DNA from 3 places in the Enterococcus salsurae genome. Region 1 is predicted to be linked to each of the others. Evidence: riboswitches for the same ligand, from Rfam matches in the RefSeq annotation. Region 1 holds a riboswitch; each other region holds the start of a gene.
What was found. Region 1 has a riboswitch for magnesium ahead of ACYVRS_RS12255 (FtsW/RodA/SpoVE family cell cycle protein). Riboswitches for the same ligand answer to the same signal wherever they lie in the genome.
Positions count from the first base shown of each region.

Region 2: it holds a riboswitch for magnesium, as region 1 does, so the genes downstream of both, mgtA (magnesium-translocating P-type ATPase) here and ACYVRS_RS12255 (FtsW/RodA/SpoVE family cell cycle protein) in region 1, are expected to answer to the same signal.
Region 3: it holds a riboswitch for magnesium, as region 1 does, so the genes downstream of both, ACYVRS_RS05960 (LCP family protein) here and ACYVRS_RS12255 (FtsW/RodA/SpoVE family cell cycle protein) in region 1, are expected to answer to the same signal.

Region 1 is NZ_BAAHWY010000005.1:15,078-26,185, forward strand. Features, by position in the region: gene ahpF (alkyl hydroperoxide reductase subunit F) at 1-888, shown strand, start outside; gene ACYVRS_RS12250 (endonuclease MutS2) at 1,220-3,091, shown strand; M-box (ykoK) riboswitch at 3,367-3,539, shown strand; gene ACYVRS_RS12255 (FtsW/RodA/SpoVE family cell cycle protein) at 3,641-4,792, shown strand; gene ACYVRS_RS12260 (FtsW/RodA/SpoVE family cell cycle protein) at 4,770-5,957, shown strand; gene ACYVRS_RS12265 (phosphatase PAP2 family protein) at 5,960-6,628, shown strand; gene ACYVRS_RS12270 (GNAT family N-acetyltransferase) at 6,750-7,157, shown strand; gene ACYVRS_RS12275 (hypothetical protein) at 7,213-7,638, shown strand; gene ACYVRS_RS12280 (AI-2E family transporter) at 7,707-8,801, shown strand; gene dat (D-amino-acid transaminase) at 8,937-9,773, shown strand; gene ACYVRS_RS12290 (hypothetical protein) at 9,825-9,998, opposite strand; gene ACYVRS_RS12295 (NAD(P)H-dependent oxidoreductase) at 9,995-10,663, opposite strand; gene ACYVRS_RS12300 (hypothetical protein) at 10,786-10,971, shown strand; gene ACYVRS_RS12305 (MurR/RpiR family transcriptional regulator) at 11,050-11,108, shown strand, end outside.
Region 2 is NZ_BAAHWY010000003.1:335,449-346,556, forward strand. Features, by position in the region: gene purH (bifunctional phosphoribosylaminoimidazolecarboxamide formyltransferase/IMP cyclohydrolase) at 1-325, shown strand, start outside; gene purD (phosphoribosylamine--glycine ligase) at 341-1,615, shown strand; gene ACYVRS_RS09790 (aldo/keto reductase) at 1,745-2,659, shown strand; gene guaC (GMP reductase) at 2,866-3,843, shown strand; gene wecB (non-hydrolyzing UDP-N-acetylglucosamine 2-epimerase) at 4,007-5,113, shown strand; M-box (ykoK) riboswitch at 5,258-5,428, shown strand; gene mgtA (magnesium-translocating P-type ATPase) at 5,615-8,206, shown strand; gene pdhA (pyruvate dehydrogenase (acetyl-transferring) E1 component subunit alpha) at 8,640-9,749, shown strand; gene ACYVRS_RS09815 (alpha-ketoacid dehydrogenase subunit beta) at 9,752-10,729, shown strand; gene ACYVRS_RS09820 (dihydrolipoyllysine-residue acetyltransferase) at 10,754-11,108, shown strand, end outside.
Region 3 is NZ_BAAHWY010000002.1:336,084-347,191, forward strand. Features, by position in the region: gene ACYVRS_RS05925 (alpha/beta fold hydrolase) at 130-855, shown strand; gene mprF (bifunctional lysylphosphatidylglycerol flippase/synthetase MprF) at 857-3,397, shown strand; gene ACYVRS_RS05935 (organic hydroperoxide resistance protein) at 3,558-3,968, shown strand; gene ACYVRS_RS05940 (MarR family winged helix-turn-helix transcriptional regulator) at 3,975-4,445, shown strand; gene ACYVRS_RS05945 (hypothetical protein) at 4,550-4,915, opposite strand; gene ACYVRS_RS05950 (DUF7006 family protein) at 5,112-5,480, opposite strand; gene ACYVRS_RS05955 (hypothetical protein) at 5,768-5,926, shown strand; gene ACYVRS_RS05960 (LCP family protein) at 6,060-7,004, opposite strand; M-box (ykoK) riboswitch at 7,171-7,338, opposite strand; gene ACYVRS_RS05965 (SDR family oxidoreductase) at 7,523-8,410, opposite strand; gene ACYVRS_RS05970 (hypothetical protein) at 8,573-8,947, opposite strand; gene ACYVRS_RS05975 (metal-sulfur cluster assembly factor) at 9,106-9,447, opposite strand; gene ilvD (dihydroxy-acid dehydratase) at 9,622-11,108, shown strand, end outside.

The DNA.
Region 1 (11,108 bases):
GGTGGCGGACCTGCTGGTGGAAGTGCAGCGGTATATGCAGCGCGTAAAGGAATCAAAACCGGTATGGTGGCTGAAACTTTCGGCGGACAGGTGATGGAAACACTAGGGATCGAGAATATGATCGGCACCTTGTATACCGAAGGACCTAAATTGATGCGTCAAGTGGAAGATCATGTCAATGAGTATCAAGTCGATGTGATGAAAGGCCAGCGTGCCAAAGATATCCGCCGCAATGAATTTGTTGAAGTAGAATTAGATAATGGTGCTATTTTACAAACCAAAACAGCCATCTTGGCCACAGGTGCCCGTTGGCGCAATATCAATGTGCCAGGAGAGAAAGAATTCAAAAATAAAGGGGTCGCATACTGCCCTCATTGCGATGGCCCACTATTTGCTGGAAAAGAAGTAGCAGTCATCGGCGGCGGAAACTCCGGTATCGAAGCAGCGATCGACTTAGCAGGGATGGCAAAGCATGTCTATGTATTGGAATTCTTGCCAGAGTTGAAAGCTGATTTGGTCTTGCAAAAGAGATTGCAGACATTAGACAACGTCACTGTTATTACAAACGCTGCAACCAAAGAAATCACTGGATCAGATCACGTAGAGCAGTTGACTTATACGGATCGTGCGTCAAACGGTGAATTCACATTGGCTGTTGAAGGGGTCTTTATTCTGATTGGCTTGATGCCCAATACAGAATGGTTGCAAGACCGGATCGTCTTGAATCAGCGGAATGAAATTGTTGTTGACAAACAAGGCGCGACCAACATTGAAGGGGTCTTTGCTGCCGGCGATTGTACAGATAGTGCCTACAAGCAAATTATTATTTCAATGGGATCTGGTGCCACTGCAGCATTAGGTGCTTTCGATCATTTGATTCGCTCGTAAGCCAACTTATTTGATAAAAACACCAAAGTGATCTGACTTTGGTGTTTTTGATTTGCAGGACCAGGCCAAATGTTGACAAGTTTCAGTGGTTTCGTTTACAATGAATGAAACACGTTCAAAAAGCGAAAGAGGTATGTTATGAGTGTCTACGGTATCTAATCAGACAATTTAAACAAATAAACGAAATAAAGTATGTTTATTTGTTGTGCCTGCAGATACCGATACAAATCGTTATTGATGAAACAGGTGATGGGGAACTATCGCTTTTTTTGTACACTTTTTTGGACGCAGAGATGTTCGGATTCTGCAGGCACCAGAAAGGACAACCGACATGAAGATACCTCAAGCAGCAGAATTTGAACAAATCAAAGTACAAGTAAAAAAGAAAATCATCAGTGATTACGGCAAAAACTTATTTTCATCTGAGGCACCGGCAGCTTCTTACACAACAGCAGTTAAGCGGATGGAGGAAACAAAGGAAGCCGTCACGTTATTGGCAGCAGGCCTTGCCGTGCCATTTATGGGCATACAGCATGCGCAATCTGATACAGAAAAAATCGAAAAAGGTTTTATTTTGATGCCCCATGAATTGGTGTCTTATGGCGACTTTTTACGATCTATGCCGAGAATCAAAACTTTCTTTGAAAAGCACCGCGCTTTGGCACCGATTTTGGCCGGATATAGTGATTCGTTGGCGGATTTTACGCTGATCACTGAGAAAATCAGCCAATCCATCCGTCATCAGCGCATTGATCCAGAGGCAAATCGGCATTTGCGCAAGATCGTTCGTAAAATTGATCAGATCGAAGCTGATTTAAAAAAAGTTTTTTTAAAGTTTTTATCACAAGGGAAGTACTTGCAAGACAACCGCATGATCAAGAAGAATGATCGCTATACATTGCCGGTACGCGTAGAGTGGCAGCATCAATTCAAAGGGTCGATCATTGAACGATCCAACAAAGGCGGAACTGTCTTCATTGAGCCCGAGACAGTTGCCCGGTTAAATGATCGTTTGATTCTGGCAGAAGCGGAAAAAACAGCGATCGAGTATCAGATTTTAGCTGAACTGACCGGCTTGATTGCTGAGGAATTGCCGTTGATCCACCAAGGCTTAGACTGCTTAGCTGTGCTCGATGTGATTTTTGCCAAGGGCAAATTTTGCCGAGACATCAACGGGATGCCCTTGACGCTCAACCAGAAGGAAGAACTAATCTTGGATCAGGTCAAGCATCCTTTGCTTGGCGATGAAGCAGTTCCTCTAGATTTGTCTTTAGGCATGCAAACACGCTGTATGGTGATCACAGGACCAAATGCAGGAGGCAAAACAGTTGTTTTAAAAACGGTGGCCTTGATTTGTGCCATGGCGCATCATGGGTTGTTTCCTAACCATCATGGTCAAAGCAGCATCCCGTTTTTAAAAAGTCTTTCGATGGATATCGGCGACCAGCAAAGTTTGGCGAATGCCTTAAGTACTTTTTCAGGCCATATGGCAAATATTGCCGGTATTTTAGCTGAAAATCAGCGCAATTCTATTGTGTTATTGGATGAGATTGGTAGTGGCACGGAACCAAATGAAGGCGCCGCACTCGCAATCGCGATCATGGATGCCATCTATCGTTCCGGGGCATTGCTGATCGCCACGACGCATTATGGTGAAATCAAGCAGTTTGCAGTGGATCATCCTGACTTCCAAACGGCTGCTATGGCTTTTGATCCCCAGACATTGGCACCTAAGTATCGTCTATTGGTCAATCAGGTAGGCGAAAGCAATGCTTTTTGGATCGCTGAGAAAATGCAGATCCCCAAACCAATCGTTGCCAAAGCAATCACTTATTTGTCGAGCAAAGCGTACCCTTTGCAAAAAAATGTGTTTGCACCGCTTCCTGAGCATACACATTTATCTGAACATTCCCAGTTACTGAGCAAGGGTGATCAAGTGTTAGCAGGAGATCGAGGGCAAAAGGGGATATTTTATCAGTATGCGGACAACGGTCAGGCCAAAGTATGGATCGATGAGGAGATGGCCATGGTCGCAGTGAAAAGAATTCGCTTGCTGATCAAACAAACGGAATTGTATCCGGAAGGGTATGATCTTGATCAATTATTTATAGATCATCGCACGTATAAGTTCAATAAAGATTTGTCTCGCGGATCCAAAAAAGCGTATAAACAATTAAAGAAACAAGGGAAACAGAAACCTTAACCATATAAAGGCGAACACTCTATGGAACGGTGTATGCCTTTAAGGAGAAAGATCGTTGTTCAGATAATGTCTGAATAGCGACCTTTTTTTATTACGAAAGTTATTTATTTTTAAATAAGACGTTTAAAAGACCAAAAGAGTAAAATTCAGAAAGTGATTGAATATCTTCAAAACGAGGGATATAATTAAGAAATAGTAAAGAATATCCTTTATTATTTGGCGGCTATTGTCAAAGCGGTCGAAGAAAGGTAACATCTTACTGGATATAAAATAACAATAAACCTTGTTAGGTGAGGCTCCTATACAAACATAGGCTATTGCGCAGAAACGTCGAAAGACGCCAATGTGTAAAACAGGAATTGTCGGATTAAGGCTTTTCATAAAATAGCTAAGCAAGTTGATTTGCTTTACGTTGTATAGTGCTAAAACTCGGACGATGAGATTGCAAAAAGTCTAACGTCCTAAGGGAAGTTAGACTTTTTTCTTAGGCTGCACGTTAGATCGATGACCGTCTGAACACCGACTCTAAGGCAAAGAGGAGTGGATCGAATGAAAACGAAAAAGACGGATTGGCTCATGGTCCTATCGTATATTGTCTTAAGTACGATTGGGCTTTTGATGATTTACAGCGCAAGTTCGTTTCGCCTATTGACGATTGGGGCACAGCCTTCCGCATTGTTCAAACGGCAGTTGATTTTTTTGGTATTAAGCTGGGGATTGATTCTTTTGCTGCAGCGGGTGCGCGTTCAAGTGCTGCTAGGGCGTTCTTTGGCTGTAGGTTTGATTGGCTTTGGCGTATTGACGCTTTTATTGGCTCATATACCGTTTTTTGGCGTGACTGTCAATGGCGCCCAAAGATGGGTAGCAATCGCTGGGCTACAGTTCCAGCCTTCTGAGATCGTCAATGTGGGCATGATTTTGTACCTGGCGCACTTTTTTAAGGCGCCGAAAGCTTCGTTGCAAGAGATGAAGAAACCATTTGTGCTGCTTGTGGTATGCTGCTTGCTGATACTCTTTCAACCAAAAGTGGCTGGGGTCTTTATCTTGTTGTTTTTGGCTTTTATGATGATCACAACTGTTCAAGTCCCAGTCAAGGTCACGGCGCTGTTATTTGGTGGTTTAGTCCTGATGATGGGATGCGTAGGGGGACTGATTCTGCTTCTAGGTCAGCATAATTTGTTGCCAACGATGTTTGCACATGTCTATAACCGGATTCGCTTGGTCGGGAATCCTTTTTCTGATCCATATGGCCAAGGATTTCAGATGATCCATTCTTATTATGCCTTGTTTAATGGTGGTTTAAGCGGATTGGGTTTAGGCAATAGTATTACGAAAAAAGGGTTTTTGCCAGTAGCTGAAACTGACTTTATTTTCTCTGTTCTGGTAGAAGAAATGGGCTTGATTTTCGGTATCTTTGTGATTGGCTTGTTGTTTACGATCATTATGCGCTTGTTCATGCGTAGTGCCACATGCCAGGATAACCAGGTTGGGCTGATTTTGCTTGGTACAGCGACTTTATTGTTGATGCAAACCAGTATCAATATTGCCAGTATCCTCGGCCTGATGCCGATGACTGGTGTGCCGCTGCCATTCATCAGTTATGGTGGATCCAGTTATTTTATCTTATCTTTTGCCTTCGGGTTATGTCTAAAATTGGCGAGAGAGGAAGTGGAACAATATGCGATTGTACAAACAGCGTGAAATCAATTATGCCTTGTTATTACCGATTTTTTTATTGTATCTACTGAGTATTTGGGTCCAATATCAAGCGGCAGTAATGGATGGTCGCGAACCAGGTTCCGTGATGCTGCGGCAGATTATATTTTGTGTGTTGTCGGTCCTTGTATTAGGGGCGGCTAGCTTATTAAAAACATCGTTTCTATTGCGTTATTCTGGCATCTGGTATGTCCTATCTCTTGGACTGATGGCATCGTTGCATTGGTTATATGATCCCTTCATGTTTGCTGAAACACATACAAAGCGTTGGTTGCGGATCGGCAGCTTTACGATCCAACCTTCTGAATTGATGAAAATCGCCTTTGTTTTATTTATGGTCTATTTGACCTTACGCTATGAAAAACGCAAAACAACGCGCACGATTCAAACCGATAAGATGTATGTTGGCAGCATTTTATTATATAGTGTACCGACATTTTTGCTGATGTATATGCAGCGAGATTTTGGGACTAGCCTGGTTTTTGTTGTGATGCTGGCGGCATTATTTGTTATTTCCGGTGTTCATTGGAAAATATTGACGGTGATCGCTAGTCTTGCTGTTTTCGTTGGCGGTGTTTTGCTGTTGCTGGTATTTACAGAATGGGGCAATCGGCTACTATTCCAATTGACCTTTTCTCAGTATCAGCTTGACAGAGTCAAAGCATGGGTCGATCCTTTTGCCTATCAAGATTCGATTGCTTTCCAGCAAGTACGTAGTATGTTGGCCATTGGTTCTGGTGGATTGTTAGGGGCAAGTCCAGAGCATGTGACTGTGTATGTGCCAGTCCGGGAATCCGATATGGTCTTTACTGTCATTGGAGAAACCTTTGGCTTTTTAGGCAGTACTTTGGTGATTTTTTTGTATTTCTATTTGATTTATCAAGTGATTTTCGCGGCGTTATCTACAAACAACAAAGCTTCAGTCTATATTGCCATCACATTTATTTTTGGTTTAGTCTTTCAGATTTTCGAAAATATCGGTGCAGCGATCGGATTATTGCCTTTGACGGGTATCCCCTTGCCGTTTCTGAGTCAAGGAGGCACCTCTTTACTGGCGATCAGCATGGCGATGGGCATCATTTTGGGCTTGAACAAAGCGCCTTTACTGGCAATCGATTCAAGACAGGATTCGGAAATGAGGTTTGAGTGAGTATGCATCAAAAGCGATATCTGATTTGTAGTGCTGTTCTCGCCGTTCTTTTCTTGCTATTGTCGCTGCTCGTCTGGTTGCATCCAGCTATGTTGTCAACGATTGACCATTTGTTCAGTCAATGGCCATTGCATCGTTCAGATCAATTAGATACTTTTTTTTGCGCAATTGCAGCGACGGCCACCATCATACCTATCACAGCTGCTCTTTTACTTTTAAGCATCGGTTTATGCTGGCGTCGTTCGTGGACATTGATGATTTGGCTCTGGGGGAACTTGATTCTGGTCAGCGGCTTGGGCAAAGGGATCAAATCAATGATCGCGCGTCCAAGACCTTCATTTGCCGGTCATGCAGAACGGGCATCTTTCAGCTTTCCTAGCGGCCATACCTTATTGGCGGTTACCTTCGTTCTGACTTGCATCGTCATCTTTCCATATTTGATGGCTTCTGAGTCTTCAAGACGTCAATCGCATATTAGGAAATGGGTGATGGCCGGTGGTATGGTCTATATTTTGCTGGTGATGATGACGCGCGTGTATTTTGGTGTGCACTATCCCAGTGATCTGCTGGCTAGTCTTTGTTTGAGCGGGTCAGTCAGCAGTTTGACATATAGTGTGTTTGTCCACTTCAGTGAATCGGATAGAGCATTGGCAAGCAACCAGATCAAATGACCACTTGATAATAAATGTCCTTTATTCAGCTGAAAACGTTGACAGGTGTGTTTCGCCACGATACCATGAATAAAATGAGCCAAATAAGGCATGATGTATTTGGCAGAGGTGAGGAGTGGCTATGATGATCGTATTTCAGGAAGGTGTCCCTCACGATGAGGCACAAATTTTGGCATTATATCAAGAAGTTGGTTGGACACTGTACACCCGAAAGCCTGAGAAATTGCTGGCGGGTTTGCGGCGTTCTGATGTGCTGGCAGCGTATGATCAAGAGCGCTTAGTCGGTTTGATCAGAGCTGTAACAGATGGAGAAACGATCTTGTATATCCAGGATCTATTGGTTTTGCCGAATTATCAACGGCAAAATATCGGCCGAACGTTGTTAGAAAAGATGATTGCCGCTTTTCCAGATGTACGACAAAAGATTCTTTTGACAGATGACCAGATACAATCTATGTCATTTTATGAAGCATGCGGCTTTAAACAAGTGGGCAAAACAGGTGGGGTAGCATACGGCTTTTCTTCATGAGAGGAAGATCAGATACACGCTGGCAATGGCTAAAAAAAGGAGAAGGTGTGAATAGATGGGGAAGTGGCTGCTGTTGTTTATCGCTTTATTTGTTGGTCTTGGGGCTTGTGCTGGGGGAATGATTGCATGGCTGAGTTGGCAGCCGCTGGAAAATGGTGACACATACATGGGGTTGTCACATACCATGCTGCGGCATACGCCCTTTTCTACTTTTTTGGTTCCTGGCATTTTTTTGTTTTTGGTATTGGGCCTAGGAAATTTAAGTGCGGCGTTGTTGATGATACGGAAAAAAGATAACTATCTAAGCATGTGTATGGGTGGCTGCTTGGTTGCTTGGGTTCTCATTCAAGTGGGGATGTTGCGGGGCGGAAATGGGCTGCATGTCTTCTTCTTGCTGATTGGTTTCTTACAATTTGGACTGAGCAGACATATCATTCGTGTGGCTCACCAACATATTCCTTTTTCCGCACATCAAAATTAATCGGTAAATGCGTTTCATTTAAACATATAAACATATAAATCATTTAAAGCCATTTGGAGGAAAATCATTTGAAGTTTTTACAAAAATCAAAAATTTTTGCATGTTTGGTGATCATTTGCCTGACAGGACTAGCAATCTGGATCTTTTCTAATATATTATTCGTTTTCAGACCCCTTGAGGCTGTTTTTTCGAGTGTCTTTCTGCCAGTCTTGATTTCGATCTTTATTTTTTACATCTTTTTGCCTTTTTTCAATTGGGTCAAACGTGTGACCCAGAAAAAACAAGTGGCTCTGATGTTGACATTGTTGTTGATTGTCTTTGCGGCTTACTTGATCATCCAAGTCATTGGTCCTGCCTTGGCCGCTGAAATGGGACGCTTTATCAGTCAAGTGCCAATCATCATCAATTTAGTGATTGAGAATATTGATCATTCTTATTTGCAAACGGTCTTTGATCCATTGGTGGAATCTGTCAATTTTTCACAAATCGGCAATTTTGCGCTGCAATTTTTGACAGGGGCTACCAATAGTTTAACCAGCCTGATCTCGATCGTATCTCATTCGGCGATTATTTTGTTCACGATTCCGCTGCTATTGGTTTATATGTTCAAAGATGGGGACCGGCTGCCAGCACTTCTTTCAGAGAAATCACCCAAAAAGTATCGCGCCTTGATTTTGCAGTTGTGTGATGATTTCCATCAAGCGGCTTCAGCTTATATCGGCGGCAAATTGCTTGTATGTTCTTATGTTGCTGTATCTAGTTATTTGGTTTTCTCTTTACTAGGTTTGCAAAATGCCCTTTTATTAGGGCTGATTTGCGGGGTACTGGACATTATTCCTTACTTTGGTCCTTTTATTGGGGCTGCACCGGCATTCTTATTTGCACTCAGTCAAGATATCCAAACAAGTCTACTTCTGGTGCTTGGGATCACGATCATTCAGTTTGGTGAATCGTATTTGGTTTCTCCATTAGTGATGAATAAAGTGCTGCACATCCATCCAATCATTGCTGTCTTTTTGTTGTTGATTGCTGGGAACCTGTTAGGGTTTGTAGGAATGATCGTGGCTCTGCCTGTCTACTCGATCGTTGTGGCCATGTCGGGTACGTTTATTCGTTATTGGCAAGCGCATCGTTTATCGCATTCAGTGATTGAAAAAGAATAACATTGTTGAAACAGTTATCCTCGGATAGCTGTTTTTTTGTACGATCCCACAACATTTTTTTCAGTAAATTGCGATCCCTTTGACACCCATAACGTGCTATACTAATGTCACAGAAAGTCTTGAGGAGTGGGTAGGATGAACGTATTATGGAATCAAGATATCGTTGCACGAGATCAGGTAAACATCGATATAGAGGACCGTGGCTATCAATACGGTGATGGCATTTATGAGGTGATCAGAGTGTATGGTGGTCAGTGCTATATGTTGGCTGAACACATGGAAAGATTGACAACGAGTGCGAAAAAGATCAAACTAGCCTTGCCTTATGAGCCACAGCGGATTGCCGCCAATTTGCAGAAATTGATTGCCATTGAAGGCATCGACAATGGAGAAATCTACCTGCAGATCACAAGAGGCGTATTTTCTCCGAGAAATCACCAGTTTCCTGATCCAGGAACTGTTCAGCCAGTGTTGACAGCCAATGCAATTCCTTTCGAACGGCCAACAGAGATGCAGCAAAGAGGACTGAACGCAACTGTGATCCCAGACCAGCGGTGGTTGCATTGCGACATCAAATCGTTAAGTTTATTGGGAAATTTGTTGTCATTGGATGAAGCCATTGAAAAAGGCTTTGATGATGCTTTGCTGCAAAGAGATGGCTTTTTTACTGAAGCCTCGGCATCGAATCTTTGGTTCGTTTTAGAAGGAAAACTGTATACACATCCCGATGGACCTCTGGTCTTACCAGGGATCACCAAAATCAAGGTGCGGGAACTGTGCGGAGAATTGGGGCTATCGTTGCAAGAAGAAGCCGTATCGATTACTCGCTTAAAGGATGTCCAAGAATGCTTCTTGACCAATTCTGTTTGGGAAATCATACCGATCGTATCGGTTGATGGCCAATTGATTGGAAATGGCGAGAGAGGCCCAATCACGACGTTGTTGCAGCAAGCGTACATCGCCGCCATTTAGAGAACTGAAAAAACTGCACCAGATTCACCGAATCTTGGCGCAGTTTTTTGATTACCAGTCACTGGGATTCCACAATTTACCATCCAACTCACCTTGTTTAGAAGTGATACGCTGTTCTTGCTCTTGAAATAATGCAGCTAGCCCTTGTAAGAGGGCTTTTTCGTGATAGTCGTTGGTTTCATTGCTGGCAGCAGTAATGAGTTGTTCGATCCATGGTTCAATCATAGGGATTCCTCCAAACTATCCAATGCCTCATCTAAATCTTGAATCAGCTCACGATTTTCTTCCAATTGTGTCAATAAAGGTGCCAGCTGAGGTTTGACTTCGATGAGCGAGTGCAATCTATCTGCAAACCATTGCTGCTTTTGATCAAATGAAAAAGGATAGGGCATAGTGAGTAGTTGTTGATAGTCCACTACGAACCTTCGCTTTTGTGTTTCTGTTTTATACATGAACTGATCTAAGACGATCAAAGGCAGCACCGTCATGTGGTATTTTTGGGCCATTCTCAATTGCGGCCGCAATATTTCGTTGAAGCTGATTTGTTCATTGCCACCCAATTGAAATTCTTTTGCTGCCACACCAGTAGAAATGGCAAAGCCAATTTCTTTGCCGGTCAATAAAGGTTTTGCCTCTGTCCATATCGTATCGATCCAGGCTTTCATTTTAGCTGGAACACTATACCAATACAGGGGAAACTGGAGAATCAATCGATCACAATCTGCCAATAATGCCAGTTCATCCGCAAGGATAAACTGATCCAATTGATCAAGAAAATGAAGGGTCACGCCTGGGATTTTGGCACTTTCAGCAAAAAATCGCTGTGAAAGTGAATGCTGGTAGTTAGGGTGGCTCGCGATGACCAAAGTCTTTGTCATAAATGTATTCATCCTTTCATTATAGATGTACCACAAATTCGCACAAAGGGAAACTACTCTGCTTTTTTTAGGTTCATTTAAGGTGAGAAAGGTATGATCTAAAGAAACGCTACATGTGAAGGAGCAGTCTCATGATGAAAAAGGTCAAATTCGTTTGTATAAAAGGATCCGCGTTGTTGGTCTGGCTTGTGGCCAGTGGCATCGCTCTCGTTGAAAAAGGATCGGGTAGCAGCAGAAGAAAGACGCTAGAAGTGCCGAATAACCGGATCATTCAAGAAGACGGACAAGAGTTTACCATCAAGAAAGAGCCTTCTCTCTGACATTGTTGAACTAAATTTCTGGTAGTAAATAAGGGATAGTTGTACATTTCTTTGGCACGGGTATAATAAGAGTATCAAATGAAATGGACCGATGTGATGAATCATTTATATAAACAAATTCAGTATCAAATCCCCAA
Region 2 (11,108 bases), on a different contig from region 1:
GAAAGCGGTCAAGCACGTCAAATCGAATGCCATCGTATTAGCAAACCAACAGCAAACTGTAGGGATCGGTGCGGGCCAAATGAATCGTGTGGGTTCTGTGAAAATTGCGATCGAACAAGCCGAAGCCAGCGGCAATATTGAAGGTGCCGTTCTAGCCAGTGATGCCTTTTTCCCGATGGACGATAGTGTTGCTTATGCAGCTGAACATGGGATCAAAGCAATCATTCAACCTGGTGGCAGTATCAGAGACCAAGCGTCGATTGAAATGGCGGATAAACATGGTATCACGATGGTCTTCACTGGCGTCCGTCATTTCAAACATTAAAAGTGAGGGACCTTTATGAAATTATTGATTATCGGCAGTGGCGGCCGTGAACATGCGATCGCCAAGAAATGTCTAGCAGATCCGCAAGTAACGCGGGTTTTCTGCGCCCCAGGCAATTCTGGGATGCAGCAAGATGGTATCGAATTGGTGGCCATTGCTGAAACGGATCATCAGCTGTTGATTGAATTTGCCATTGAGCACCAAGTTGCTTGGACTTTTGTCGGACCTGAAGTCCCCTTGTTAAATGGCATTGTCGACGATTTTCAAGCGGCTGGCCTGCAAATATTTGGTCCGAGTAAACAAGCGGCAATGATTGAAGGATCTAAGGCGTTTGCCAAAGAAATCATGGAGACGAATCAGATTCCGACGGCTGCTTACCGCAGCTTCACTGATAGTCTTGAGGCCAAAGCGTATATTGCAGAAAAAGGTGCGCCGATCGTGATCAAGGCCGATGGATTAGCAGCTGGTAAAGGGGTCGTTGTAGCGACGACAGTTGAAGAAGCCCTTGATGCTGTGACAGCGATGCTGGAACAAAATAGATTTGGTGACAGTGGTGCGAAAGTGGTGGTTGAAGATTTTTTGGCAGGAGAAGAGTTTTCACTGCTGGCCTTTGTCAATGAGAATAAGGTCTACCCGATGGTCATTGCCCAAGATCATAAGCGCGCCTATGACCATGACTTAGGTCCGAACACTGGCGGCATGGGTGCGTATTCTCCGGTACCGCAAATCAGTCAAGACATCGTGGACCAAGCCATCCGCGAAGTCTTGCACCCGGCAGCGCAAGGGATGATCGATCGTGGTACGCCATTTGTCGGTATTCTGTATGCAGGATTGATCGCGACCGATGAAGGTCCTAAAGTAATTGAATTCAATGCTCGATTTGGTGATCCTGAAACGCAGGTGGTTTTGAATCGATTGGACAGTTCATTGCCAGCAATCATTAGTGCGTTATTGGCAAACCAAGAACCAGACATTGTGTGGAATGATCGTGCCTCTATTGGGGTTGTCCTTGCCGCTGAGGGCTATCCTGAAGCGTATCAAACAGGATCAGTGGTCCCGACAAAGGCGCCAAAAACTGCGCAACTCTATTATGCGGGTGTGGCAGATGATGATCAAAATGGACTTTTGACTGCAAACGGTGGCCGTGTGATGCTGGTGGAAGTGACAGCATCTGACCTAGCTAGTGCACAAACTGAAGTCTATCGCGTGATTGATGGGTTGTCTTTAGATGGATTGTTTTATCGCAGAGATATCGGGGATAAAGCACTGCGCTTAGCTAGAGAAGCATAGCCGCGGCTATGAATAGAGAACTGTTGATCCTGGGATCGACAGTTTTTTTGACGCTTTTCGCACAATCCGTATAGCGTTTTCAAAAGAATGTGCTAAAATGAGATGTACGGTAAAAAGGAGGAACACTTAGTGAAAAAAATAAAATTTGGTCCAACAGATATTGAGGTATCAAGTGTGATTTTAGGTCTGATGCGCATCAACCAAGCCAAAGATCCAGTCAAAGTATTAACGACAGCCATTGATAATGAGATTACGTTCTTTGATCATGCTGATATTTATGGCGGCGGGGAATGTGAAACGATTTTTGCTGATGCGTTGGCAAAAACAGATGCCAAACGAGAAGCGTTGTTCATCCAATCCAAATGTGGGATCGTTCCTGGAAAAATGTTTGATTTTTCAAAAGAACATATCATTTCATCTGTTGAAGGCAGTTTGAAACGGTTAAATACGGATTATCTAGATGCATTATTGCTTCATCGGCCAGATACGTTGTTTGAACCAGAAGAAGTGGCGGCAGCTTTTGATCAACTTGAAAAAGATGGCAAAGTCAAATACTTTGGTGTCAGCAATCAAAAACCAGGACAAATTGAATTGTTGAAAAAATATGTGTCGCAACCATTGGTGGCCAATCAATTACAATTTGGTATTATGCATACCGGTATGATCGACCAAGGCATCCATGTCAATATGACAGATGGCGGCAGCGTGGATCACGATGGGGAAATCTTAGAATATTCCCGCTTGCACGATATGGCGATCCAGGCATGGTCACCTTACCAATATGGCTTCTTCGAAGGTGTCTTTATCGATAACGATATGTTCCCTGAATTGAACGAAAAACTTGTTGTGTTGGCAGACAAATACAAGACGACACCAACGGGGATCGCCTCGGCGTGGATCTTGCGTCACCCTGCGAACATTCAAGTGATTGCCGGCACGATGACACCGCATCGTATCGAAGAGATTGCGCAAGCTTCTGAGATCGTTTTAACAAGAGAAGAGTGGTATGACGTGTATAAAGCCGCTGGCAATATTCTGCCTTAATTCAGATACAATCACAAATCCGACTAATTTAAGGGGTTAATGTTCGTAAAAAACGAACATTAACCCCTTTTTTTAAACAAATATTTTGATAATGCTTGTATTTCATTGTTCCGTGGTTTAAATTGTTGTGGGCGCTAAAAATAGGCGATGCCATTTACCGCTTGCTTCACTCTTAATAAGATTTGGAGGATATTTTTATGTTTGACATGAAAGTTTTTGATTACGAGGATATACAATTGATCCCGAATAAATGCATTGTGGATAGTCGTTCTGAATGTGACACGACTGTGACACTAGGGAAGCATTCATTTAAAATGCCGGTCGTTCCTGCGAATATGCAAACGATCATTGATGATACGATTGCTGAATTTTTAGCTGAAAATGGCTATTTTTACATTATGCACCGTTTTGATGAGGAAGCGCGTATTCCTTTTATCAAAAAAATGAAGAGTCGCGGATTGATTGCGTCAATCAGTGTCGGGGTCAAAGAAAATGAATATCGCTTTGTCGAAGACTTAGCGGCAGAAGGCATAGTCCCTGACTATATTACGATCGATATCGCCCACGGTCATTCAAATGCTGTGATCAATATGATCCAACATATCAAGAAACATTTGCCAGAGGCGTTTGTGATCGCCGGTAATGTGGGTACCCCTGAAGCAGTCCGAGAATTAGAAAATGCTGGAGCAGATGCAACAAAAGTTGGGATCGGACCAGGAAAAGTGTGTATCACGAAAATCAAAACTGGTTTTGGTACAGGGGGCTGGCAGTTGGCAGCATTACGCTGGTGCGCCAAAGCAGCCCGCAAACCAATCATTGCCGATGGCGGGATTCGGACCCATGGCGACATTGCGAAGTCTGTGCGTTTCGGTGCGACGATGGTCATGATCGGCTCACTGTTCGCCGGCCACGAAGAATCACCTGGGGAAACGAAGGTGGAAAATGGCGTAGTCATGAAAGAATACTTTGGTTCTGCATCAGAATTCCAAAAAGGCGAGAAGAAAAACGTAGAAGGTAAAAAAATCTGGATCCAATACAAAGGGTCTTTGAAAGATACTTTAGTAGAAATGCAGCAAGATTTGCAATCATCGATTTCGTATGCCGGTGGGAAAGATTTAGAAGCGATCCGCAAAGTAGACTACGTGATCGTGAAAAACTCAATTTTCAATGGCGACACGATTTGATTCAGTTCAGTTGCTGAATGCTCACGCGTGACCACTGCAAGCAGTGCTGTTTTTAGACAGTGCTGCTTTTTTTGCAGCGGAAAGATTTTGTTTTGCATCAATCTTCGCTATAATAGACAGAGTAAACTATGATTACAATTATTGTAAAGAGTGTAGGTGAATGATGACGATCAAAGTAATGTCCATATTTGGTACAAGACCAGAAGCCATCAAAATGGCGCCTTTGGTCAAAGCGTTACAAGCAGATGATCGCTTTGTATCGGTCGTGACCGTGACAGCCCAACATCGGGAAATGCTGGATCAAGTGTTAAGTGTCTTTGCGATCGACGCAGATTATGATTTAGATATAATGAAATTGGGACAAACCTTGACCGGTATTACGACAAAAGTACTGCTGGATCTTGAACCCATTCTACAAAACGAACGGCCGGATATCGTCTTAGTCCATGGGGATACCACGACAGCCTATGCAGCAGCCACAGCGGCTTTTTATCAACAAATCCCTGTTGGACACGTCGAAGCTGGTTTGCGGACTTGGAACAAACAATCCCCTTATCCAGAAGAAGCCAATCGTCAACTGATCGATGTACTAGCCGATCTGCATTTTGCGCCGACGAAAGAAAGTCAGCTGAACTTGTTGAAAGAAAACCGCGATCCGCAGACGATTTTTGTGACGGGGAATACGGCGATCGATGCGATGAACTATACGATCAAAGACCATTATCGCCACCCTGAATTGTCTGGTATCAAAGGGAAACAGATCTTATTGACCATGCATCGACGTGAAAATTTAGGGCAGCCAATGGCGCAAGTTTTTCGGGCATTGGCAAGAATAGCAGCAGAGTATCCTGAAATTCATGTGGTATTTCCCATGCATAAAAATCCGCAAGTTCGGGAAATTGCCCGCGAGATATTAGGCGACATCGACAACGTTGCCTTGATAGAACCCTTGGATGTGATCGACTTTCATAATGTCGCCAATCAGAGCGCATTGATTTTGACTGACTCTGGAGGGGTGCAAGAAGAAGCGCCTTCTTTGGGGGTGCCGGTGTTGGTTTTGCGTGATACGACAGAACGGCCAGAAGGTGTCGCAGCTGGAACCTTGAAGTTGATTGGCACGCAAGAAGCGCGTGTATATATAGAAACAAAACGCTTGCTGGATGATCACGCCGCTTATCAAAAAATGGCGCATGCTGAGAACCCATATGGCGATGGACAAACCAGTCAGCGGATCGTAGAGATTCTTGCCGAAACCTTTGGCAGTCATTGACTTCTCAAGCTGAAACAACAGTGAAAATAAGCAAATGTTTTTGAAAAGTGATGGCTATTCTGAATGTTCTGAATATAAAATAACATATTTTTTATTTGAAAACAGTTGACCTTCTCCAAATGTTGGCTTATAGTATCAATAGAAAGAAATAATTGTTAGGTGAGGCTCCTATACGGACACAAGCTGCTGCCGCAAAAGTATCGAGAGATACTTAGTTGGTAGGACAGGTCTAATCGTGAAGGTTAAACCCAAAGCAGCTGATAGCGATTCGCTATCTACGCCCTATAGTGCTAAAGCTCTACAATGATCATGAGTTTTTTGCGCATGCTTATTGGGAGCATGCGCATTTTTTTGCATACGCGCGTGATCCAAGAGTGACTTGCTTATCAAACAGAAAGGAAGATTCATATGGATACACCCAGTCCCCAGATGAACCCAGGTTCATCGCCAAGAATTACTAGGGGTGGCGCGAGCACCTCCTAATTATAGGAGGAAAAGAGTATGTTGAAAAAATTATCAAAAGACCAAGAATTGAAATTATTAGCAAAATTATCAGAACGTGAATTATTGATGGAAATGCGGACTTCCTTCCAAGGGTTGTCTGAAAAAGATGCGCAAGAACGACTAGAAGAATACGGACCAAACAAAGTCGATGCCCAAAAACCAACACCTGCCTGGTTGATGATTTTGCGCGCATTTAAAGATCCATTTGTGTTGGTGTTGGCTTTGTTGATGGTGATTTCCTTTATGACAGGAGATATCGAAGCGGTGATCGTGATGGGTATCATGATCCTGGCAAGTGTGACGATCACATTCGTCCAAGAATACCGCTCGCAAAAAGCTAGTTTAGCGTTGAAAGAATTGATAGAGAATACTTGTTCTGTGACACGGGCAGGTGTGACCCGAGAAATTCCAATGGATGAAGTGGTTCCGGGTGATATCGTGACACTCGCAACAGGAGATATGATACCAGCCGATGCTATTTTGATCTGGACCAAGGATTTATTTATCAATCAATCTTCATTAACTGGCGAATCAATGCCCGTTGAAAAATTTGTCGATGCCGGTATCAAAGAAAGTGATACCAATGTTTCTGCCTTAGACATGCAAGATTTGGTCTTTATGGGTACCGATGTGTTAAGTGGTCAAGGAAAAGCCATTATTTTAAAGACAGGACAAAGCACCTTTTTTGGAGATATTGCCCGCAATGCCACGACGAAACGCGGAAAGACTGCTTTTGAAGATGGGCTGACCAAAGTCAGCAAATTGTTGTTGAGAATGGTGATGATCTTATTCCCGATCGTTCTTTTGATCAATGGGTTTACCAAAGGTGATTGGAGTGAAGCATTGTTCTTCGCAATTGCCGTCGCTGTTGGCTTGACCCCGGAAATGCTGCCTATGATCGTTACCAGTAATTTAGCCAAAGGCGCCATGTCGCTTTCCAAAGAGAAAGTCATCGTTAAAGAATTGCCTTCGATCCAAAATTTGGGCAGTATGGATGTGTTGTGTACAGACAAAACAGGAACGATCACTGAAGACCGGGTCGTGCTGGTGCAACATTTAAATCCATTTGGTCAAGAGGATCAGCAAGTACTAGATATGACGTATTTGAATTCCTATTATCAAACTGGCTGGAAAAATTTGATGGATATCGCTGTCTTGAATTACTACGAAGAAGCCAAACTGGCGGAACCATTCCAAGAGGTGACGAAAGTCGATGAAATTCCTTTTGATTTCTCTCGTCGCCGCTTGACCGTTGTTGTCAATGCAGATGGCCATCAATTGATGGTGACCAAAGGTGCAGCTGAAGAAATGGAACAAGTCTGCAAATATGTTGAGATCGATGGTCAAATCATGGAATTGACTGAAGATATTCGGGAAAAATTGCGCCAAGTCAATTTGCGCTTAAATAAACAAGGGATGCGGGTCTTGACAGTCGCAGTCAAAAGAGATGCCTATGCGGATGCTGTCTATTCAGTTTCAGACGAGCAAGACATGATCATGATTGGTTTCATGGGCTTCTTAGATCCAGCCAAAGAATCAGCAAAAACGGCGATTGCTTCCCTCCATGGCCATGGCATCAATGTCAAAGTATTGACTGGTGACAATGCCATCGTTGCACAAAAAGTATGTAACGATGTTGGCATCGAAGCCGGCAGTTACTTGCTTGGTACTGAAATCGATCGCTTGTCTGATGAAGAGTTGGCTGAAAAAGCGGCCACAACCAATTTGTTTGCGAAACTCAATCCAATGCAAAAATCCCGCATCATCCAAACGATCCAAGCAGCGGGACACACGGTTGGTTTTATGGGGGATGGGATCAACGATGCACCAGCTTTGCGTACTGCTGATGTGGGCATCTCAGTTGATACAGCCGCGGATATTACAAAGGATGCTAGTTCGATCATCCTATTGGAAAAAAGCTTGGACGTTTTAGATAAAGGTGTCATTGAAGGCCGTAAAGTCTTTACCAATATGATGAAGTATATCAAGATGACGTTGAGTTCAAACTTTGGTAATGTCTTTTCAATTTTAGTAGCCAGTGCCTTCTTGCCGTTTCTGCCAATGCTGTCAATTCAATTGCTGGTTCAAAATCTTGTGTATGATATGGCGCAGTTGACGATCCCTTGGGACAATGTTGATCAAGAAGAATTAGCGAAACCCGTGAAATGGCAAGTCAGAGGTTTGTTGAAGTTTACCGTAGGGATCGGACCAGTCAGCAGTATTTTTGATATCACAACTTTCTTGGTGATGTGGCATGTTTTCCAAGCCAATACAGTTCAAGAACAAGCCCTATTCCAAGCTGGGTGGTTTATGATCGGGTTGACGACGCAAACATTGGTGGTCCATATGATCAGAACCCGCAAGCTGCCTTTTATCAAAAGTATTGCTTCGCCAGCTGTCTTATTATCTAGTGTGTTGGCGATCGCTGTAGGCTTCGTGATCATCTTGACACCTTTGCATACAGTGTTTGATTTCGCAACGTTGCCTTCTTCTTATTGGCCATGGTTTATTGGCATCAACCTTGCTTATTTAGTAACAGTTGAGTTGGCCAAAAGAATTTATATTCGCGTGACGCAAGAATGGATTTAAACTAGCAGATCGTCGTTTCCTTCAATCAAGAGGGGAGCGGCGATCTGTTTCTTTTTGTCTTGATTCTGTATTATTTTTTTCTCATATTCAAAAAATCGACTATCACACAAGTCAATTACTTCACAATTACAAATGAGAAATAGGCAAACCTGCTGTTAGGGTAAACGCTGATCGCTGTACTATTCTTAAACGAAAAAAAGAATTTCCTTAGAAAATTTACAAGAAAGCGATTCCTTAAATGTGATAAATTTCACTAATCTTTTCTTAAGAGTTGCTATACTAGGCATTCTTTTATTAAAAAAAATACCCTTTTCACTTGTCATTTTCCAAGTTAAATGATAATTTATAAGAGTAAATGAAATTTCGATAGTACAGATTTAAACCCTGTTACATACGAAAATGACTTTTTTAACAGAGAGGAAAGTGTGTCAAGATGGCAAAAAAACAAAAAGCACTTGATTTCCAAGCGATTTTGGAGCAAGTCAATGCAGATTTTCCAACTTACCAAACTTTGGATAAAGATGGAAAAATTGTAAACCCGGATTTAGTACCAGATCTAAGTGACGACGAATTAGTGGAATTGATGACTCGAATGGTATGGTCACGTGTATTGGACCAACGCTCAACTGCGTTAAACCGTCAAGGACGTCTAGGTTTCTTCGCGCCAACTGCTGGTCAAGAAGCAAGCCAATTAGCAAGTCAATTTGCTTTTGAAAAAGAAGACGTATTACTACCAGGTTATCGTGACGTTCCTCAATTGATCCAACACGGATTACCATTGAAAGAAGCTTTCTTATGGTCTCGCGGACATGTCGCAGGTAACTTGTATCCTGAAGATCTTAAAGCGTTGCCACCACAAATCATCATCGGTGCACAATACGTGCAAGCAGCCGGTGTCGCTTTAGGCTTGAAAAAACGCAACAAGAAAAATGTTGTATTCACATATACTGGTGATGGCGGTTCTTCTCAAGGGGACTTCTATGAAGCAATCAACTTTGCGGGTGCTTACCATGCAAACGCTGTATTCTACATCCAAAACAATGGTTTTGCGATCTCTACACCACGTGAAGTACAAAGTGCTGCACCAACATTGGCACAAAAAGCCGCTGCAGCAGGTATCCCTGGTATCCAAGTAGATGGTATGGATCCGTTGGCAGTTTACTATGTATCAAAAGCAGCACGTGAATGGGCAGCGAACGGCAATGGTCCTGTTTTGATTGAAACATTGACTTACCGTTATGGCGCACATACATTGTCAGGTGATGATCCAACCCGTTACCGTACGAAAGAAATGGATACTGAATGGCAAGAAAAAGATCCATTAGTACGTTTCCGTAAATACCTAACTGAAAAAGGGTTATGGTCTGAAGAAAAAGAAGAACAAATCATTGAACAAACAAAAGAAGAAATCAAAGCAGCAATTGCTGAAGCTGACCGTGTACCTAAACAAAAAGTGTCAGATTTCTTGAAAAACATGTTTGAAGTACAACCTCAAAACATTAAAGAACAAATTGCAACTTATGAAGCGAAGGAGTCGAAATAGTCATGGCACAAAAAACAATGATCCAAGCAATTACAGATGCCTTAGCTGTTGAAATGGAAAATGACAAAGAGATTTTAGTCTTTGGTGAAGACGTCGGTAAAAACGGCGGTGTATTCCGTGCAACAGAAGGTTTACAAGAAAAATTTGGCGAAGACCGTGTATTTGATACTCCGCTTGCTGAATCTGGTATTGGCGGTTTGGCTTTTGGTTTAGCATTAGAAGGCTTCCGTCCAGTTCCTGAAATCCAATTCTTTGGTTTCGTTTTTGAAACATTTGATGAAATCGTTGGACAAATGGCACGTACACGTTACCGTATGGGTGGTACACGTAATCTGCCAATCACGATCCGCTCACCATTTGGTGGTGGCGTGCATACACCAGAATTGCACTCAGACAACTTAGAAGGTTTGATTGCGCAATCTCCTGGTATCCGTGTCGTGATCCCTTCAAATCCATACGATGCGAAAGGATTATTGATTGCAGCGATCCGCAGCAATGACCCAGTTGTCTTTTTAGAGCACATGAAATTGTACCGTTCATTCCGTGAAGAAGTGCCAGAAGAAGCATACGAAGTGCCTTTGGATAAAGCAGCAGTGACCCGTGAAGGTTCTGATGTATCAATCATCACTTACGGTGCTATGGTTCGTGAAGCAATCAAAGCAGCAGATAACTTAGCTAAAGAAAACATCAATGCTGAAATTATCGACTTGCGTACAGTGGCGCCACTTGATGTAGAAACAATTATCAAATCAGTAGAAAAAACTGGTCGTGTGGTCGTTGTGCAAGAAGCGCAAAAACAAGCAGGTGTAGCGGCACAAGTCGTTTCTGAAATTTCTGAACGTGCGGTTCTATCACTTGAAGCACCAATCGGACGCGTATCTGCACCAGATACTATTTTCCCATTCGGTCAAGCTGAAAACATTTGGTTGCCAAATGCAAAAGATATCGAAGACAAAGTGAAAGAAATCGTGAACTTTTAATAGTTAAGAAGGGAAGAATAGACAATGGCATTTCAATTTAAATTACCGGATATCGGTGAAGGAATTGCAGAAGGCGAAATCGTCAAATGGTTCGTCAAAGCAGGGGATACCATCAATGAAGATGATACCTTACTAGAAGTTCAAAATGATAAATCAGTGGAAGAAATTCCATCTCCAGTGACAGGAACTGTCAAAAGCATCGTTGTTCCAGAAGGTACAGTTGCCAATGTAGGTGATGTACTGGTTGAAATCGACGCTCCTGGACACGAAGACAACGAAGGCGATGCAGGCGTGGCTGCTGAATCACAAACACCAGCAAAACCAGCTGCTGAACCAACGACAGAAACAACATCTGAGGCTGCTTCAGGTTCATCTGAAG
Region 3 (11,108 bases), on a different contig from region 1:
TTCAAATAATGATGGTTTGTTTAACGTTGTGCTGATTGAAAAAAACCAGATATTTTTCTAAGAATATGCTGATATTCATTTGTGATAGCGACTGGATTCAAGGTATACTCATATAAAGTAGGTGAAATAATGGAAGTAGAAAAATGCTATGCTTCTTTGCAAGACGGCTCTGTTCTTTATTATGAAAAAATTGGTCATGGAGACCCACTCTTTTTGTTGCACGGCAACGGTGGTAGCAGCGCCTTTTTCTCACATCAGATTGCTGCACTCAGTGCCCAACATCAATTGTTTTTGATCGATAGCCGCGGACATGGCAAGTCCACCAATCAACAAAAGAAAATGGATTTCTTTATTATGGCAGATGATTTGATGGCCATTATCAAACAAGAAAAGTTGACGAAGATCTCTCTACTAGGCTTTAGTGATGGTGCCAATTTAGCGATGGTCTTTTGTCACCGCTATCCTGAATATGTCCACTGCTTGATTTTGAATTCAGGCAATACCGAACCACAAGGGGTTCGGCTGCTTTCGCGAATCGGCAGTTTGATCCAGTATCTAATCGTTTGGCTATGTGCGCCATTTTCTAAAGGGATGAAAGGCTTTTTGCCGATCTTAGGCTTGCTCTTTCGGCCAATTGGTTTGACGACGACAGATTTGAATCACATCACTGTACCAACATTGATCTTAGTTGGCAAGCGTGATTCAATCAAATTATCCCATTCATTCTATATCGCTAATAGTATATCGAGCGCAAATTTCATGGTCGTCAAGGGCCAAGGTCATAGCTTTGCCCGAAAAAATCCGCAAGTATTCAATACAAAAGTATTGTCTTTTCTGGAAAAAGTTGGAGGTTGACATGAACGTCTTACAATGGATCAAAAAGAAACAGAAAATAGTAAAAACATTATTCTTGATCACCGTTGGTGTGATCGTCCTATCTGAGATCCTTTCTTTAAGTAAAACAATCTCTATCGATCACCTGCAATCGATTTTTGCTACCTTATCGATTGGCCGGTTATTCTTGATGGCTGTGATTGGATTGCTCTGTGTGCTGCCAATGATCGGTTACGATATCGTTCTCAATCGTATATTAGAACAACAACTGCCAAAACCGTATCTCTTTGAAACAAGTTGGATGATCAATTCTTTGAATAACCTTGCTGGGTTTGGCGGGTTGATCAGTGTTGGGTTGCGCTCACAATTTTACGGAAAAGAAAAAAAAGGCGCCGATGTGGCAAAGGCACTCTCGAAAATCTTTATATACTTGATGTTCGGTTTGTCTATGCTTTCATTGATTGGCTTGCTTCTTTTGCTTTTTTATCCAGTATCTCCTTTTATTCAACAATACTGGATTTGGTTATTGGGGGGCAGTCTGTACTTCCCAATCGTTTATCTGCTGAGTTTGTCACAAAAAAACAGTTACTTAGGTAAAATGAAGCAACAGGATCGCTTGCTGTTAATTGCTACCTCTTTATTTGAGTGGGCTGGTGTTTTTGTTTCATTTATTGCGATTGGCTGGTTGATGGGCATACATGTTGATGTCTGGCAATTATTGCCTTTATTTATCGCTGCCTCGCTAATTGGGATCGTTTCAATGATTCCCGGGGAATTAGGTAGCTTTGATATCATGATGATCGTGGGGATGAGCACCTTTCAACTTCCTAAAGAAACTGTCATCGCATGGCTGTTGTTATTCCGCTTGTTCTACTATGTGCTTCCATTCTTGATCGGTATCGTTTTTTTCACAAAAACGCTTGGTACATCTTTTAATACCCGATTTGCTGGATTACCCAAAGAGTTGGGTTTGGAGATTGTCCACAAAATTGATGTATTTCTGTTGTATCTAACAGGAACGATGTTGGTTTTATCTGCCACGATTCCTGATGCCTTTGAGCACATCAAATGGCTGGCACATCTCAACCCAATACGTCTGAACTTTATTATGCAATACCCCAGCATCATACTAGGATATCTGTTCATTGTGGCTGGCAGAGGCATCTCTGCTCGAGTTAAAAGAGCTTACTTCCCGACGCTTACGTTGATAGGTGCAACGATCATTTACGCATTTATCGGCGGCTTCCGCTTGTCGACTATGCTGTATTTGATCCTTCTATTGGCCATGATCATTCTATCTAAGACGGAATTATTCCGTCAGCAAATCGTTTACTCATGGGAAGCATTAACGATCGACGGTTTGCTGATGGGCTCATTGACGATCATGTATGTCGTGATAGGGATCTATAACATGCCTCGCCTTTCTGGTCGTCCCCATCATCACAACATTGATTTTCTATTGTTCCCTTCGGAAAAACTTTGGCTGCAAGGCTTCGTTGCGATCCTGATCGTTGCGCTCGCCGTGATGTTTTTCGCACGCTATCTTATGGGACGCAAACATCAAATTGGCGTTGCACCGCAACTAGAAACCATTCACTCAGTGTTGGAGACCTATGGCGGAAACAGTGATAGTCATCTTGTCTTTCTGCAAGATAAACAAGTTTTTTACTATCCAAACGAAACAGAACCTGAAGTCTTTTTCCAATTTGCGACGTGCAACAATAAGTGTTTGGTCATGGGGGATCCTTCCGGCAACAGGGCGCATTTTCCTGAAGCCATTCAAGCATTTATTGAAGAAATGGATCAATGGCATTATCTCCCCGTTTTTTATGAAACAAGCGAAGAGATCGTGCTACTGCTGCATGAATTTGGCTATGACTTTATCAAATTTGGCGAAAAAGCATTGGTCGATCTTTCAACCTTCACTTTATCAGGCAAACGGATGAAGGGGCAACGTGCCCTCAACAATAAAATTACCAAAGAAGGTTTCTCCTTCGATATCTTGCATCCGCCTTTTTCGCAAGAAGTCTTTAGCGAATTACAAGCTGTATCCGACAAATGGTTAGATGGACGAAAAGAAAAAGGCTTTTCCCTAGGTTTTTATTCAGAATCTTACCTCGATCAGGCGCCTGTAGCAGTTGTCCGTAATCAATCAGGGAAAGTGGTCGCATTTGCTTCTTTCATGCCAACCTATCAAGAATCAACTGCCTCTATTGATTTGATGCGCTATGACCCAGAGCTTGCGCCAAGCGGTACCATGGATTACTTATTTATCCAACTCTTCGGCTATTTCCAAGAAGCTGGCAAACAGACCTTCGATTTGGGCATGGCGCCCCTTGCCAATGTAGGTACTTTCCGATCGAGTTTTATTCAAGAACGCATCGCCTATTTGATTTATAACTTTGGCTCACGCTTCTATTCCTTTGAAGGCTTACGTGAGTACAAGCAAAAATATGCCGCTGTATGGCAACCCCGTTACACGCTCTACTCTAGAGATAGTTGGCTGGGATATGTCATGATCGCTCTTTTGATCGTGGATAATAAACCAATCAACCGTCCCTAGCTCCGTCTTGACTGTAGAATCAAACAAAAAGGATCTTAGCTCGCTAAGGTTCTTTTTTGTTTGATTCTTTTCACGCTTAACCTGAGCAGTTCATTTGCAAATAAGAATTAAATTGCGTACAATTAAATTGTTAAAAATAAACTTTTGGAGTGATTATCTGATGAAAAAAATGTATTCTACAAAAATGATCAATACTGGTGGCCGTTCTGGTGAAGTGCATAGCCCTGATCACTCACTTGAATTAAATATCGCAGCTCCTGGCAAACGTGTTGAAAATGCCACAAACCCTGAACAATTATTTGCTGCTGGTTTCGCTGCATGCTTTAACAGTGCGTTAGACTTAGTCAAATCAAGCAAAGGCATCAAAGGCGCTTCAACTGTGGCTGCACAAGTTTCTCTTTATGCAGAAAGTGAATCAAGTTTTGTTTTAGGTGTTGAACTTGAAGGTTCGATTGAAGGATTGTCTTTAGAAGAAACACAAGAATTGTTAGAAGTTGCCCACACTGTCTGTCCCTATTCAAAAGCAACTGCTGGCAATATCGACGTGACAGTGAAAGCTGTCGAAGCGTAATCTCGCATGTCTGAAGACAGACACACCGCATTGAATGACACAACACCCTTCAATGCACTCGCATTAGAAAATCAGCTCTGCTTCTCGCTTTATGCTGCATCGAAGGAAATCATCAAGCAGTATAAACCCTTATTGGCACCGTTGCACATCACCTATACCCAATATCTTGTGATGTTGGTTTTATGGGAACATGGCGACTTATCTGTCAAAGAATTAGGCAGCCATTTATGCTTAGATTCAGGGACACTGACACCTGTACTCAAAAAATTGCAAGATAAACAATTGCTTGATCGCATACGGGATCAACGAGATGAACGCATGGTCGTCATCTCACTGACAGATGAAGGACGTGCTTTAAAGAGTAAAGCTGCAGATATTCCCCAAAAATTACTTGCCCTCTTTCCGTTGACCGCAACGGAAGCAGCCACATTACAGATGTTGGCAGGTAAATTAGTTCAGGGCAGCAGTGACATATAACGAAAAAACTATACCTTTCGATTCTCTATCAGAGGAAAGAAAGGTATAGTTTTTTTATGATTTATCCAAACACGCCACTGCACGATAGATCATAGAAAATGGGTTTATGAAGGTTTGTCGCATTTGGCCTCTTCAATCAGTACTAAAAGTTCCTGACAAACTTCAGGAGAATCAATTGACTGAATGACATTTTTGATCAAAGCTTGATGCTGATCGCCTGTCAGCAATTGTTGAAAGACATCATGTTCAGTCACAGCGGGTTGGAACCTTCTAGCCAAAACGGATCCGCTCATCTTGATGCTTTCAATCTCTAAAATGCCATGATTCAATAATTTCCGGATGACCGCCAAGACAGTGTTGCGATTCATCCCAAATCGTTCACTAAATTCCGCACAACATAGTGGTTCAGAGGTTGACCAAAAGCGAACCAGAACCTCCCACTCTTTCTTTGAAAAATCTAAATAATCCATAAAATCCTCCTCCAAATTCCCTTCTTCCTCATTCAAGAATAAATGACCACCTTTATGATAGACATTCTAAGTACCGTTTTAGGCACATCTTTTTTAACTACACTTATAATAACTTATTTTTAACCTATATTCAAAAGTATTTTTCATCATTTTGAATAATATTAAAGTTATTTTAATTTTTGACCTTTGATTACGCTTATATAATCGTAAAAATCAAACTTTCATGGGGTGTTTCATTCATCGCATAGCCACAAAGTTCTTTGTTAATGGTCAGATAGTCTTTTTCGACCAATTGTATGACTTCTTCTTCTGCCAAATCGAGGTCAATGATCGACAACAAAGAGTCCAACAAAACAAAGCGCGTATCCAATCCCATTAAAATTGGATACACAGACCAGAAATTTTGTCCATTGATGTCCGATAAGGTTTGTTCGAACTTTTTCTTCAACTCTACGATGTATTGTCCTATTAGGGAGTCAACTCGCTGCTCATTCACTTGCAGTTGTCGTGAGATTATCTGTTCAAAGTAGTGGTTTGTATTCATAAATAACTTTATTTTATCCATCAATTTTTACATCCTTTTGCTTATATCGACAGCAAACTCGATACATATATTTTTCGTCTTGATCAATAAACGGCTTTTTCCGTCAATTTTCAGGAATAGTTCGTTCTTCATTATTTATATCATGTTGCTGGCCGTTTTTTTTATCAATTAATGGGCAAGTTCAATAAAAATATGAGAATACTGTTTTGTGCATGCGAAGCAAATTGACTCCTTCAGCATATTTCCAGACATTCTGACAGTTTGCCGGTATAATAAATTTATAGACAAAAAGAAGGAGCGGATAAAAAATGGGACATTTAACAAAACATACTACGACTGTTGGCACGACCAAAAAAGCGCAAAAAGCACAGCGAATCGCTTCACTTGAAAAATTCGTCAAATATAGCGGCTTCGCGCTAGCAGCCTTCTCTTTGGTTCTCAAAATCGCCAAAGAACGCCAAAATTGATTGAGGATTTCCTTTACTATTGTGCCCTCTCATGCGAGAGGGCTTTTTTACGCTACGGAAACAATACCTTCAACAGAATAGACTTGTCCACCAAAGATGTACTTTCATACATCCATGTCAGTGGCAGCACGCGTCATTGGCCAACTGAATCACTTTGCTCCCGTTGGTCATCATTAAAAAAAGCGGTGATTGCTTCTTTATTTTTCTCTTTATCAATCGTCAATACACTCCCAACTGGCGTATCGTCAGCAAAATCCCATGAATGATCAACTGGAATCGACAAGGCATCAATGTCCCCAGTATCCCCTTTTAGATAATCCATTAAGACATCGATCATCACTGAAACTGGTAAATTGGTATCGATTTGTCCGAAAATCTTGCCTACAGCTTTAGGGATTCTGGTCATGACCGAAAGGCTTTTGGCTTGTTCAGCAATTGCTTCCATGACTTGATGCTGTCTGCGGACACGTCCAAAATCCCCTTCCTCATCTTTGCGAAAACGGGCATATTGCAAAACTTGATGCCCATTCAGCTTCTGTTCACCTTTGGTTAAATGAATTTTGTCTACAGTCAAGTCTTTCTCCACATCGATGGTCAGTCCTTTAGGAAAAAGTGTATCGATTGCATCTTCAAATTCCTCAAACGTCAATACCATATAATAATCCGGTATAAGATCAAAGGTATCTTTCAACGTTTGCGTAAGCAATGGTTCACCACCAAAAGAATATGCTGCATTGATTTTTTCTTCACCATAACCTGGGATCGTGACATAGCAATCTCTCATGATCGACAGCAGCTTCGCTTGTTTCTTTTTGGTGTCGTACTGTGCCACCATTAATGTATCAGAGCGGCCATTTTCATCTGCACTGCGGGCATCGGAACCAATCAAAGTGACTTGGATCACATCTGGTATATCTTTCACTGTTTCTTTCATTGAAGCTGTGGTTTGCTGTGGTGTAGTGGATTTGGTCGTTGTTTTGCGATAAGCCAAACTGAATTCCGTAGTCACAAAGGTGACCAATACCAAAATAAAAGATAAGACAATTAAAACAAAACTTTTAAAAAAACGACGTTTCATCTTTAGTTCCCCCTGCTTTTTACCAATCATCTTGAGTGGCTAGTATAAAGAGATAGTTGCTTGATACTCTTTGCAGGCGAAACCCAACGCACGTTATTTTAAACAGGAAATAAAAACCAACTGATAAAAAAAGACAAACTTCTATTGTGAGTAAGAAGTTTGTCTCTATTTCCCCTCATCGTCCGAGTTTTGACACTATACAACGTAAAGACAAGTCTTAGCTATCTTATGAAAAGCCTTAATCCGACAATTCCTGTTTTACACATTGGCGTCTTTCGACGTTTCTGCGCAATAGCTTATGTTTGTATAGGAGCCTCACCTAACAAGTATTTAGTTATTTAATCTCTCGATGAAAGGATACATTTTTCACAGGTCAATGGCAATGAAAATATCTATATTAGCAATAATTTAATCTTTTCTTTACTTTTTTTTAGCACATTTAAATATATAAGGAATAAAAAAGGAAGCCCTCTGTTGAAAAAACATTCTCAAACAAAGGACTTAGATAGTCGATACTATTATGCAAAAAATGAACCGCCAGTAATACTGTAAACTTGACCAGTCACATAACTTGCCTCATCAGATGCTAAGAAAACATAGACTGAAGCCAATTCGACAGGTTGACCAGCACGTTTCAATAATTCATTTTGACCAAATTCAGGAATGGCTGATTGTGGTTGTCCTCCTGAAATTTGTAATGGGGTCCAAATCGGTCCTGGTGCAACTGTATTGACACGAATCCCTTTTTCACTTAATTGTGCTGCTAAGCCTTTACTAAACGATGTGATTGCGCCCTTCGTTGCTGCATAATCTAATAATTGCGCACTAGGTTCTGCACTTTGGATCGATGTCGTAGTCAGTATACTCCCGCCGGCCGGTAAATAATCCAATGCTTCTTGGACAGTCCAATACATCGAAATGATATTGATCGTAAAGGTATCGTTGATTTGCTCTGTGGTCAAATCTTTGATGTCTTGCACGGCTTGTTGTTTCCCTGCATTTAATACTAAAATATCTAAACCGCCTAAAGCAGCTGCCGCATCATGAACAAGTTTGCGGGTAAAGGCTTCATCTCTTAAATCACCTGGTAAAAGCACAGCTTTTTGTCCGGCTGCTTCAATCACAGCTTTGACTTCCTGTGCATCATCTTCTTCAAAAGGCAGATAGTTGATCGCAACATCAGCACCTTCTTTGGCATAAGCAATCGCTGCTGCCCGGCCAATTCCGGAATCACCACCGGTAACTAAGGCTTTTCTGCCGGTTAATTTTCCTGAACCAGTATAACTTTCTTCACCACAATCGGGAACTGGTTGCATTTTCCCTTGAATCGCGGGTGCTTCTTGGGGTTGTTTCTCAAACTTACCATTGTAATACTTGGTTAATGGGTTGCTGATTTTTTCTGACATTGTCCATTTCCTCCTAATGTTTTGTGTGTAGCAAGTAATTTTTATCCTTCTAATAAAAAGTGTAGAGGAAAAAAATAGAAAAAGGAAATAAAACGCACCTCTTCTCAAAGAATGCACAAAAAAAAGCCGAATCAGATCGTTCGGCTTCGTCATCATTTAGACTCACAAAAAGGGTTCGGCAGAAATTGCGCCGATCGTATCATCTTCTGTCGAGATGGCCAATCCAAGATGGACCGCCAGCAAATGGAGCTCACTTTCTGGGATGACATCTAACACCGTGCCGATTTCTTTGGCTAATGCCATGGCTTGTTCTGACACCGGTGGGAATTGGTCAATCACCATTGCGATATCCCATTGATCATGGATCACCCGTTCAGCTAATTCCTTTAAATGAACCAAAAAAAATTGCCAATGCTGCGGATGAATCGTCAACTCATATTGATTCAAGACATCGATACACGTTTCTACTATTTTTTGAAATAACGGATCATTAGAGATCATGAGCATTTTACGCTCAACAACAGTCGGGATTCTCACGGATACGCCTCCAGTCTTATCAAAACAGAAAAAGCCGATGACTGAGCATCTACTACAGGAGATCGACTTCTACTCTTATAATAATGAAAGCGCTCTTTCATTTCAAGAGGAACGAGAAAAAATTGTATTTATTCTTTTGATGAAAAATATCCAAATGACTAATTGGGATTGATCCCTAAAGTAATCCGTCCTATGCGGCTGATTCTGGTCAGTTGCCATACGGGTGACCAAACAACCTGCACGTTGACCGTCTCGATGAATGGCAGTTCACCCAAACGAGCTTGCATTTCTGCTGGAACGGAATCAATACAACCACAACCTGCACCTGTAAATGTCATCTCAATCGTGCAGATACCACGATCACTGACATCTATGCGGTAAATCAAGCCTAAATTGTAGACATCTAATCCAATCTCTGGATCCATTACCAACTCCAATTTCTCAATGATCGCTGATTGATTTGCTTCAGCTAATGGGTTCATGATGATTTCATTTGACATGGCGAAGTCCTCTTTTCTCAAATAATTATCTTCTATTTGACCATGAACAAAGGAAAATAACAAGGATTTTCTTAGAATTTTCGCAATCTTTCGAAAATGATTGCGCTTTTCGCGAAAGTAAGGTTAAATAGAAGGAAAACACTTGAAGGGTCTTATCGAGAGGAGTGCTGTACGATGACAGAAGAAACAAATAAAGATATCCGCATTCGCAGTCATGTCTATGACAATATGGTCAAATCACCGAACAGAGCGATGTTACGTGCCACAGGTATGGACGACGAAGAATTCAAAAAACCTATCATAGGCGTGATCAGTACTTGGGCTGAAAATACCCCCTGCAATATTCATCTCCACGACTTAGGAAGACTAGCCAAACAAGGTGTTGTGACCGCCGGGGGCTGGCCAGTTCAATTTGGGACAATCACAGTGGCCGACGGCATTGCCATGGGCACCCCGGGAATGCGTTATTCATTGCCTTCCCGCGATATCATTGCTGATTCCGTAGAAACTGCCGTCAGTGGTCACAACTGCGACGCATTTGTTGCTATTGGCGGGTGTGATAAAAACATGCCCGGTTGTATGATTGCGATCGCCAACACGGAAGTACCCGCTATCTTCGTATATGGCGGGACGATTGCCCCAGGAAACCTAGATGGGAAAGACATTGATTTGGTTTCTGTCTTTGAAGCGATTGGTCAATGGAACAACCAAGACATCACGGAAGAAGAAGTACGGCGGATTGAATGTAATGCCTGCCCTGGCCCTGGCGGTTGTGGTGGGATGTATACAGCGAATACGATGGCAGCCGCCATCGAAGCCATGGGCATGAGTTTGCCCGGATCCTCTTCCCATCCAGCTATCACTGAAGAAAAATTAAAAGATGTTGAAGCAGCCGGTGAAGCAGTCTTGCAACTGTTGAAAAAACAAATCTTCCCTAAGGATATTATGACCCGCAAAGCCTTTGAAAATGCAATCACTGTGGTCATGGCTTTGGGTGGCTCAACAAATGCCATCTTGCATTTGATGGCGATGGCCCATGCAGCGAATGTTGATTTGACGTTGGATGATTTCAACGATTTCCAAGCGAAAGTCCCACATTTGGCGGATCTCAAGCCTAGCGGTCAATATGTTTTCCAAGACCTTTATGAAGTCGGTGGCGTGTCGGCGGTCATGAAATATCTTTACGAAAATGGCTTTATCCATGGTGACTGTTTGACCGTAACGGGCAAAACGATTGCTGAAAATCTAGCAGAAGTCCCTTCCCTAAAAGCTGGTCAAAAGGTCATCATGCCATTAGAACATCCAAAACGCAAAGATGGGCCTTTGATTGTTTTACATGGCAACTTAGCACCAGACGGCGCAGTAGCCAAAGTCTCTGGCGTGAAAGTCCGACGACATGTCGGACCTGCCAAAGTCTTTAATACAGAAGAAGAAGCCATCGATGCGGTGTTGACAGATGAGATCGTTGATGGAGATGTGGTCGTTGTCCGTTATGTCGGACCTAAAGGTGGGCCTGGTATGCCGGAAATGCTTTCCCTATCCAGTATGATCGTTGGGAAAGGTCAAGGTGAAACCGTGGCATTACTGACTGACGGTCGTTTTTCCGGTGGTACGTATGGTCTGGTCGTGGGGCATATCGCGCCTGAGGCCCAAGATGGCGG